3 regions of the Rhizobium sp. AG855 genome follow, and region 2 is predicted to be linked to each of the others. Evidence: predicted binding sites of a transcription regulator. Region 2 holds the regulator's gene; each other region holds the start of a gene.

Evidence for each region. The regulator PhoB, encoded in region 2, activates phosphate uptake and scavenging genes when phosphate is short. The targets are predictions, from matches to a motif close to TGTCATNNANCTGTCAT.
Region 1: the regulator PhoB is predicted to act here: its motif matches at 1,236-1,252, upstream of phnF (phosphonate metabolism transcriptional regulator PhnF).
Region 3: the regulator PhoB is predicted to act here: its motif matches at 1,169-1,185, upstream of DFO46_RS03800 (DUF1045 domain-containing protein).

What each region holds. Positions count from the first base shown of each region.
Region 1 covers NZ_RAQG01000005.1:294,440-296,702, forward strand. The annotation lists gene DFO46_RS20600 (carbon-phosphorus lyase complex subunit PhnI) at 1-86, opposite strand, end outside; gene phnH (phosphonate C-P lyase system protein PhnH) at 90-698, opposite strand; gene phnG (phosphonate C-P lyase system protein PhnG) at 698-1,168, opposite strand; gene phnF (phosphonate metabolism transcriptional regulator PhnF) at 1,269-1,991, shown strand; gene DFO46_RS20620 (SMP-30/gluconolactonase/LRE family protein) at 2,028-2,263, opposite strand, start outside.
Region 2 covers NZ_RAQG01000003.1:3,186,019-3,188,281, forward strand. The annotation lists gene DFO46_RS15670 (helix-turn-helix domain-containing protein) at 1-918, shown strand, start outside; gene phoB (phosphate regulon transcriptional regulator PhoB) at 996-1,679, opposite strand; gene phoU (phosphate signaling complex protein PhoU) at 1,708-2,263, opposite strand, start outside.
Region 3 covers NZ_RAQG01000003.1:784,261-786,523, reverse strand. The annotation lists gene puuE (allantoinase PuuE) at 1-295, opposite strand, end outside; gene DFO46_RS03800 (DUF1045 domain-containing protein) at 387-1,094, opposite strand; gene DFO46_RS03795 (FAD-binding oxidoreductase) at 1,270-2,263, opposite strand, start outside.

The sequences.
Region 1 (2,263 bases), on a different contig from region 2:
AGGTTGCGATCGCCGCGACGACGGTCGGCGAGCAGGCGATGGGCGTTGGCGATGGCCTTTTCGCCACCCTTGACGGCAACATACATGGCTCAGGCCTCCAGATGGCGGATCTTGGTGGTGCGCGGCAGGGCCAGAAATTGGCGACCGCAGGTCAAAACGACATCGACACCGCGCGGGAACTGGGCGCGGTTGTCGGTCCACTGACGCAGGAACGTGTCCGACAAACCCTTCGGCGCGATCGTCTCGGTCTCGCGAATGCCGGGGCCGCGCAGATCGAGGCGAGGGCCGCCCTCTAGGCTCTGCACTTCAAGGATCAATGTCGTCGACCGGTCGGGATAATCCTGGCTGCCGAGGGTGAAATGGGCAAGCGACGGCGGCTGGGCGCCCGCCTCGACAAAGGCGAATTTCGCTTCGGTCTTTTTCGGTGTCAGGGGCGCTCCGGTGTGGAAACCGATCCAGCCAGGCAGGGCGGACTTCGACAGCGTGGAGGTCAGCCAGACCGGCGTGTCATGATCGCACAACGTCAGGAGCAGGGCGCCGGCTGCGGCACCGAGCGGTGAGGGGGGCCCAACGCGCGGCAGCACGGAGCCGATTGTGCCCGGCCGCGCTATGGCGTCCATCACGGCACGAAACACCGTCTGGGCATCGAAGACGGCATCGGCAAAGCCGCCGACCAGGCTTTCAGTCGTCTGGGTCATCAGTCTTCTCCCCTGACCATGGTGAAAAAATCCACCTTCGTGGCGGCCGTTTCCTCGCGCGTCTGGCGAGCCTCGTCTTCGAGGCGGGCCGTGATCTCGGAGAAAAGCCCGGCCTCGAGTGTGGCGAGTGCGGACGCATCCTGTGCCAGCGCATCGATCAATGCTGCGAGTGTTGCGGCCTTGCGATCGGTGCCCAAGCGGTACCCGTGACCGACCCGGCCGTCGCTGAGGCGAATGCTGGCGCGGCTCATCGTCGCCTCGCCCAGATTGAAGGGCGCACCACCGCCACCGATCCGGCCACGGATCATCACGAGGCCCGTTTCAGGGCCGCGCAACAGGGCGTGATCGGGAACATCACCGAGGCCGGCGAGTGCCGTCTTGAGTTCCGGTCTTGTGGCGCGGGCGAGCAGATCGACGATCCGCTTGCGGGCCGGCATCTCGGCCATTTCAGTCTGAAGGGCTCTGTTCATCGCCAATCCTCATAATGTCTATTAATATAGACAACCATACAAGTTACTGTATGATTAGAGGTGCGGCGTGACAAGGGTGTGACAGGGGCAGGCAAAAAGCATGATTCAAAAACAGAAGGGAGTGTCGCTCTGGCGGCAGATTTCCGATCGTATCCGCGCCAACATCGCGGCCGGGCTTTACGACGCCACGGATATGCTGCCGGCGGAGACGGCGCTGGCGCAGGAATTCGGGGTCAACCGGCATACGGTGCGGGCAGCCCTTTCGGCGCTCGCGCAGGAGGGGATCGTCAAGGCATCGCAGGGGCGCGGCACGATGATCGAGCGGCGCGACAAGTTCGATTTCCCGATCGGCCGCAGGACGCGCTTCACCGAGGGCATCGGCGATCAGGCGCGGGATCTGAAGGGCGTGCTCTTGGCCTCACAGACTGAGGCCGCGTCGGTGGAGGTGCAGAAGCGTTTGGGGCTTACTGCGGGCGAGACCGTGCTGCGGCTCGACGGCGTCCGCCGCGCCGATGGTCGCGCCGTCTCCCGGTCGACCATGTGGTTTCCGGCCAACCGCTTTGCCGGGATCGATGAAGCCTTTGCTGAAAGCGGCTCGATCACGAAAGCACTCGCCCGCTTCGGCATTGATGACTATTTGCGTGATTTTACGGAAATCTCGGCCGTCCATGCCGAACCGGATGACGTGGCGAGCCTGGAGCTCACACCCGGCGCCATCGTGCTGGTCACCCGCGCCTTGAACACCGACACGGCGGGCCGACCGATCCAGTACGCGATCACCCGCTTTCCGGCCGACCGGGTGCAGTTCACCATCCGCAGCTGATCCCGAAAAAGCGGGCGAGGGAAGGACCCTCGCCGCTCAGCAGCCGCGACGGTTGAGCGCAACGGAATAGACGCTGGTCGAGGCGGTGATGAACAGCACGTGTTTGTGGCGTCCGCCGAAACAGACATTGGAGACGGTCTGCGGCACAAGGATCTTGCCGAGCAGTCGCCCATCCGGCGCGATGCAATGCACGCCATCACCGGCCGAGGACCAGAGATTGCCGTCCTGATCGACACGCATGCCGTCGGCGCAGCCGGGGGAGATCATCTGGA
Region 2 (2,263 bases):
CCGATGGAAGCGTTTGCGATTGCCAACCAGCATCTGACGGATGCCGGGCAATCCTACGAAATCATCCTCGCATCTCCCTTGGGCGGGCCGGTATCCTGCAGTGGCCTGACTGGCCTGAGTCTGGGGGGAGCGATCGCCTTGCGGGATCTCCCCTCCGACCTGGACACGATCATCGTTCCCGGAGGCAGCGAAGACGCGCTTCGCGATCTGATTTTCAACTCGGACCTGCTGCCTTGGCTGTCCACTCGGATCTCGGCAACCCGTCGTCTGGCCAGCGTCTGTACCGGAGCCTTTGTATTGGCCGCCGGCGGCTATCTTAATGGCAAGAGGGCGACCACTCATTGGGCTTCGGTCGCACTGCTCGAAAAACTCTGCCCACAGGCTGTCGTCGAACCAGATGCAATCTTCGTCGCGGATCCGCCCGTTTTCACATCAGCAGGCATCACCGCAGGCATCGACCTTTCGCTGTCGATGATCGAAGCCGATTTCGGCCACAAAGTTGCTCTGGCTGTGGCCCGTCAGATGGTTCTTTTCATGCGGCGCCCAGGAGGGCAGTCGCAGTTCAGCAGCAGCCTTGCCATCCAAAGCGACGTGGCGCCTCGCTTGCGATCGCTCCTCCACGATATCATCGGGAATCCGGTTGGCGACTTCTCGGGCCCGGCCCTCGCGGCGCGATGCGGAATGAGCGAACGCAGCTTTTCGCGCGCCTTCCGCAAGCAGACCGGAACGACGCCTGCGCAGTTCGTCGAAACCATCCGGATCGATCGAGCGAAGCTACTGCTGGAAAGCTCGGATTGGCCGCTTGCACGAATTGCAGAACGATCCGGTTTCGGCAGCTTGGATACGCTTCACAGGGTTTTCCAGAAGCGGTTGAGTATCACGCCCTCTTTTTACCGCGAACGTTTCGCAACGCGCTGATCAAACAGCACTTTATTCGCAAAGCCCTGATGTCTCAGCCGGTGGGAGCCCTCCGAACACATATCCTTCCGGGCAAATCATGCTTCCATGGAGTAGCCCGCGCCGCGAACGGTGCGGATGACATCCTGCATGTTGGAGAAGTTCAGAGCCTTGCGCAGACGCCCGACATGCACGTCGACGGTGCGTTCATCGACATAGATATCGTGGCCCCAGACGCCATCCAGCAGCTGCGAGCGAGAGAAGACGCGACCGGGCGATGTCATGAGGAACTCGAGAAGGCGGAACTCGGTCGGGCCGAGGCGAACTTCGCGGCTCTTGCGATGAACGCGATGGGTTTCGCGATCAAGCTCGATGTCGCCGCAACGCAGGACGCTCGACAGCACTTCGGGCTTTGCCCGTCGCAGCATCGCCTTGACACGGGCCATCAGTTCCGGCGTCGAGAACGGCTTGACGACATAGTCGTCCGCACCCGTCGCCAGACCGCGTACCCGCTCGCTTTCCTCGCCACGCGCCGTCAGCATGATGATCGGCAGGCGCTCGGTCTCCGGACGAACGCGCAGGCGCCGGCAGAGCTCGATGCCGGAAACGCCCGGGAGCATCCAGTCGAGGATCAGCAGGTCCGGCACCCGTTCCTGCAGACGGATCTCGGCCTCGTCGCCGCGCAAGATCGTCTCGACCTCGTATCCTTCCGACTCCAGATTGTAACGCAGGAGCACGCTCAGCGCCTCCTCGTCTTCGACGACGGCAATTTTCGGCTGCATCAAACCATTACCTCGCTGCGGCCACGGCTCATTCGTTGATCGCGCCGACGGAAGACGTCAGGTCTTCCTTCGGGCGTTCGCCTTCGGGAACCGCACCGGTGGTCATGTAATAGATCGTCTCGGCGATGTTCGTTGCGTGGTCGCCGATGCGCTCGATGTTCTTGGCGCAGAACAGAAGATGCGTGCAGCTGGTGATGTTGCGCGGATCTTCCATCATGTAGGTCAACAGTTCGCGGAACAGCGAGGTGTAGATCGCATCGATCTCCTCGTCGCGGTCACGGATCGACTTCGCCTTCTCGGCAGAGCGAGTCGTGTAGACGTCGAGCACTTCCTTGAGCTGGGCGAGTGCCAGGTCGGAGAGATGTTCGAGGCCACGGGCGAGCTTGCGCGGCACGCCCGTTGCCTGGATGGCAACGACACGCTTCGAATTGCTCTTGCCGAGATCGCCGACGCGCTCAAGGTCGGCGGCGATGCGAAGGGCACCGATGATTTCACGAAGATCCGATGCGACCGGCTGGCGCTTGGCGATGGTGACAACGGCCTTTTCGCCGATTTCCTTTTCCATCGCGTCCATGACGACGTCG
Region 3 (2,263 bases), 2.4 Mb from region 2:
TGACCGGCACCTTGCGCTCGGTGAACATTCGCCAGAGCCGCCAGAAGCCGGCGCGCGAGCCGTATTCGTAGATCGATTCCATGTTGAGATTGCGCTGGCCGGCCCAGGGCTGGGCGCCGACGATCTCTGACAAGAGGCATTCCGATGCCGGGTCGCCATCGAGAATGCAGCTTTCGCCGCCCTCCTCGTAGTTTACCACGAACTGCACCGCGATCCGCGCATCCCCCGGCCACTTCGGATCGGGAATGTCGCGGCCATAGCCGATCAGGTCGCGGGGATAGGGAGCAGTCGTCATCGGTTCACCTCTCGTGTTTTGACGCGAGGCTATTGGCGACGATGGCAGCTGTCGAGATGGAAAAAGCGGAATTTGCTGCAGCGCAAACCGGTCAGGCAATCTTGCGGCTGGAAACCCGCCCCAGCGGATGCAGCGAATGCACGGTAAACGGCGCGCCCCGCTCAGTTTCGACAAACAGCGCGAGATTGGCCACAACCACGGGCTCGGCGAGCACCGGATCGAAATGGGCCTTCAGACCCTGTTCGATGCGCGGGAAATCCCGTGCCAGAAGCGGGCCGGTCAGCGTCATGTGGAAACGGAACTCGTCCATCACGTAAGGATGGCCCCAGCGGTTGAGGTTGGAGAATTGCGGCGCCGACAGGCGCTCGGGATTGCGCCGCTCGATCTCGGCCTCGCTGAGCGGTGCCCGATAGCCATCGAAGGCCTGCACGACGGCCGCCGCCAGGTGGTCGATGGCGCTGCACGGCCGGTCGAGAATGAGCCCGTAGACTTCTCCGACCCGCCCGACGCTGAGGCCCGACAGCGTCACCGGCTCCAGACTACCGGCAAAATGCATCAGTTCGCGCAGCAGCATCGCCTCATTCGCCCCCTCGTTCAGCCGGAACGGCGCCTTGAAGGTGGCGTGGAAACCGAAACGCCGGGGAAGCGCCGTGTGGAAGGCGATTTCGTGCACGCCGATTCCCTTGAGGCCTGGATGATCCACCGCATGGCCGGAATAGACATTGCGTCCGAGCCAGCCGGCAGCGGCAAGCGTCAGCGGATCGCCGGGCGGCGGCGTGAAGCAGATGGCATAACGCATGTCGAGCACCCCGTGCTGGCTCGGTTCGGGCACTTTAGCAAGTGCCGTTGCAACCCAGTGGTTAGGTGATTTGCATGACAGTATGACGAAACGGGAGGCGTGAAATCTGACAGATGAAGCCTAAGCCGCTCACGACCGCGTGTCGTGCCAGCGTCTTGGTGCTGACCTCGGCCGATCAGCCGAGCGTGGCCGCGACGGCGAGGTGATGGGTGGTCGAAAAACTGGCCGGCAATCCGGCGTCCAGCCCCTGGATTGGCGCGAGCGCCGCGCGCGCCAGCACATGCGCCAGCCCGAAGCTGACCTTGAAACCGCCGGTAAGCGCGATCACCCGCTCGGCCTCGGGATGCGGCCCGACCATCGGATCGCGGTCGATTGCCTTGGGCCTCAGGCCCGCCCAGCGCTCGATCACATCGGCATCGCCGAGCGCGGGCGCAAGCTGCACCGCCCGCGCCACAAGATCATCCAGCTGCCGATCCGTCGAAAACGGCTCGTCGAACCGATCCTCGCTGGTGCTGCCGATCGCGACCTGCCCGCCCTCATGCGGCACGATATAGAGGCCATCGAGATAGAGCAGCGGCAGATCGGGCGCCACCGAAGGTGCCGAAAGAAGCGCCGCCTGCCCTTTCACCGCCTGGCCGAGTGGACGCGGGAGCGCCGGACCAAGGGCAGACAAAAGCGGAAACGAGGCATGTCCAGCAGCCACGATCAGATGGCCGAATCCGATGCTGCTGCCGTCGGACAGGGTGGCACGCGCACCCGTCGTATCAATGGCCTCAACCGCGACGCCTTCCCGAAACGTCACGCGCGGCGATTGCCGCAAGCGGGCAATGAGCATGGCGGTCAGTCCGCGCGGCGAAACGCGCGCCGCAAACGTGTCCGAGACCAGACCCGCCGCCATCACATCGGACGCCGGCCAGCCGTCACCATGCGGCGACCGGTCGATGACGTCCCAGCTGAAACGCACGCCCTGCTGGCTCCAGTTGGTTTCGGCTTCCGCCTGATGCCGTTCGGCAATCTTGCGCAGATGCGGTTTCGGCAGCGGGATCAGACGGCCGGACCGGCGATAGCCGGCGGAAAGTCCGGTCTCGCCCTCCAAAGCTGTTATCGCATGCTCCAGCGAAAGCAGCGCGTCGAATTGCAGCTGTTTCTTGTCGTTCCATTTGTCAGGC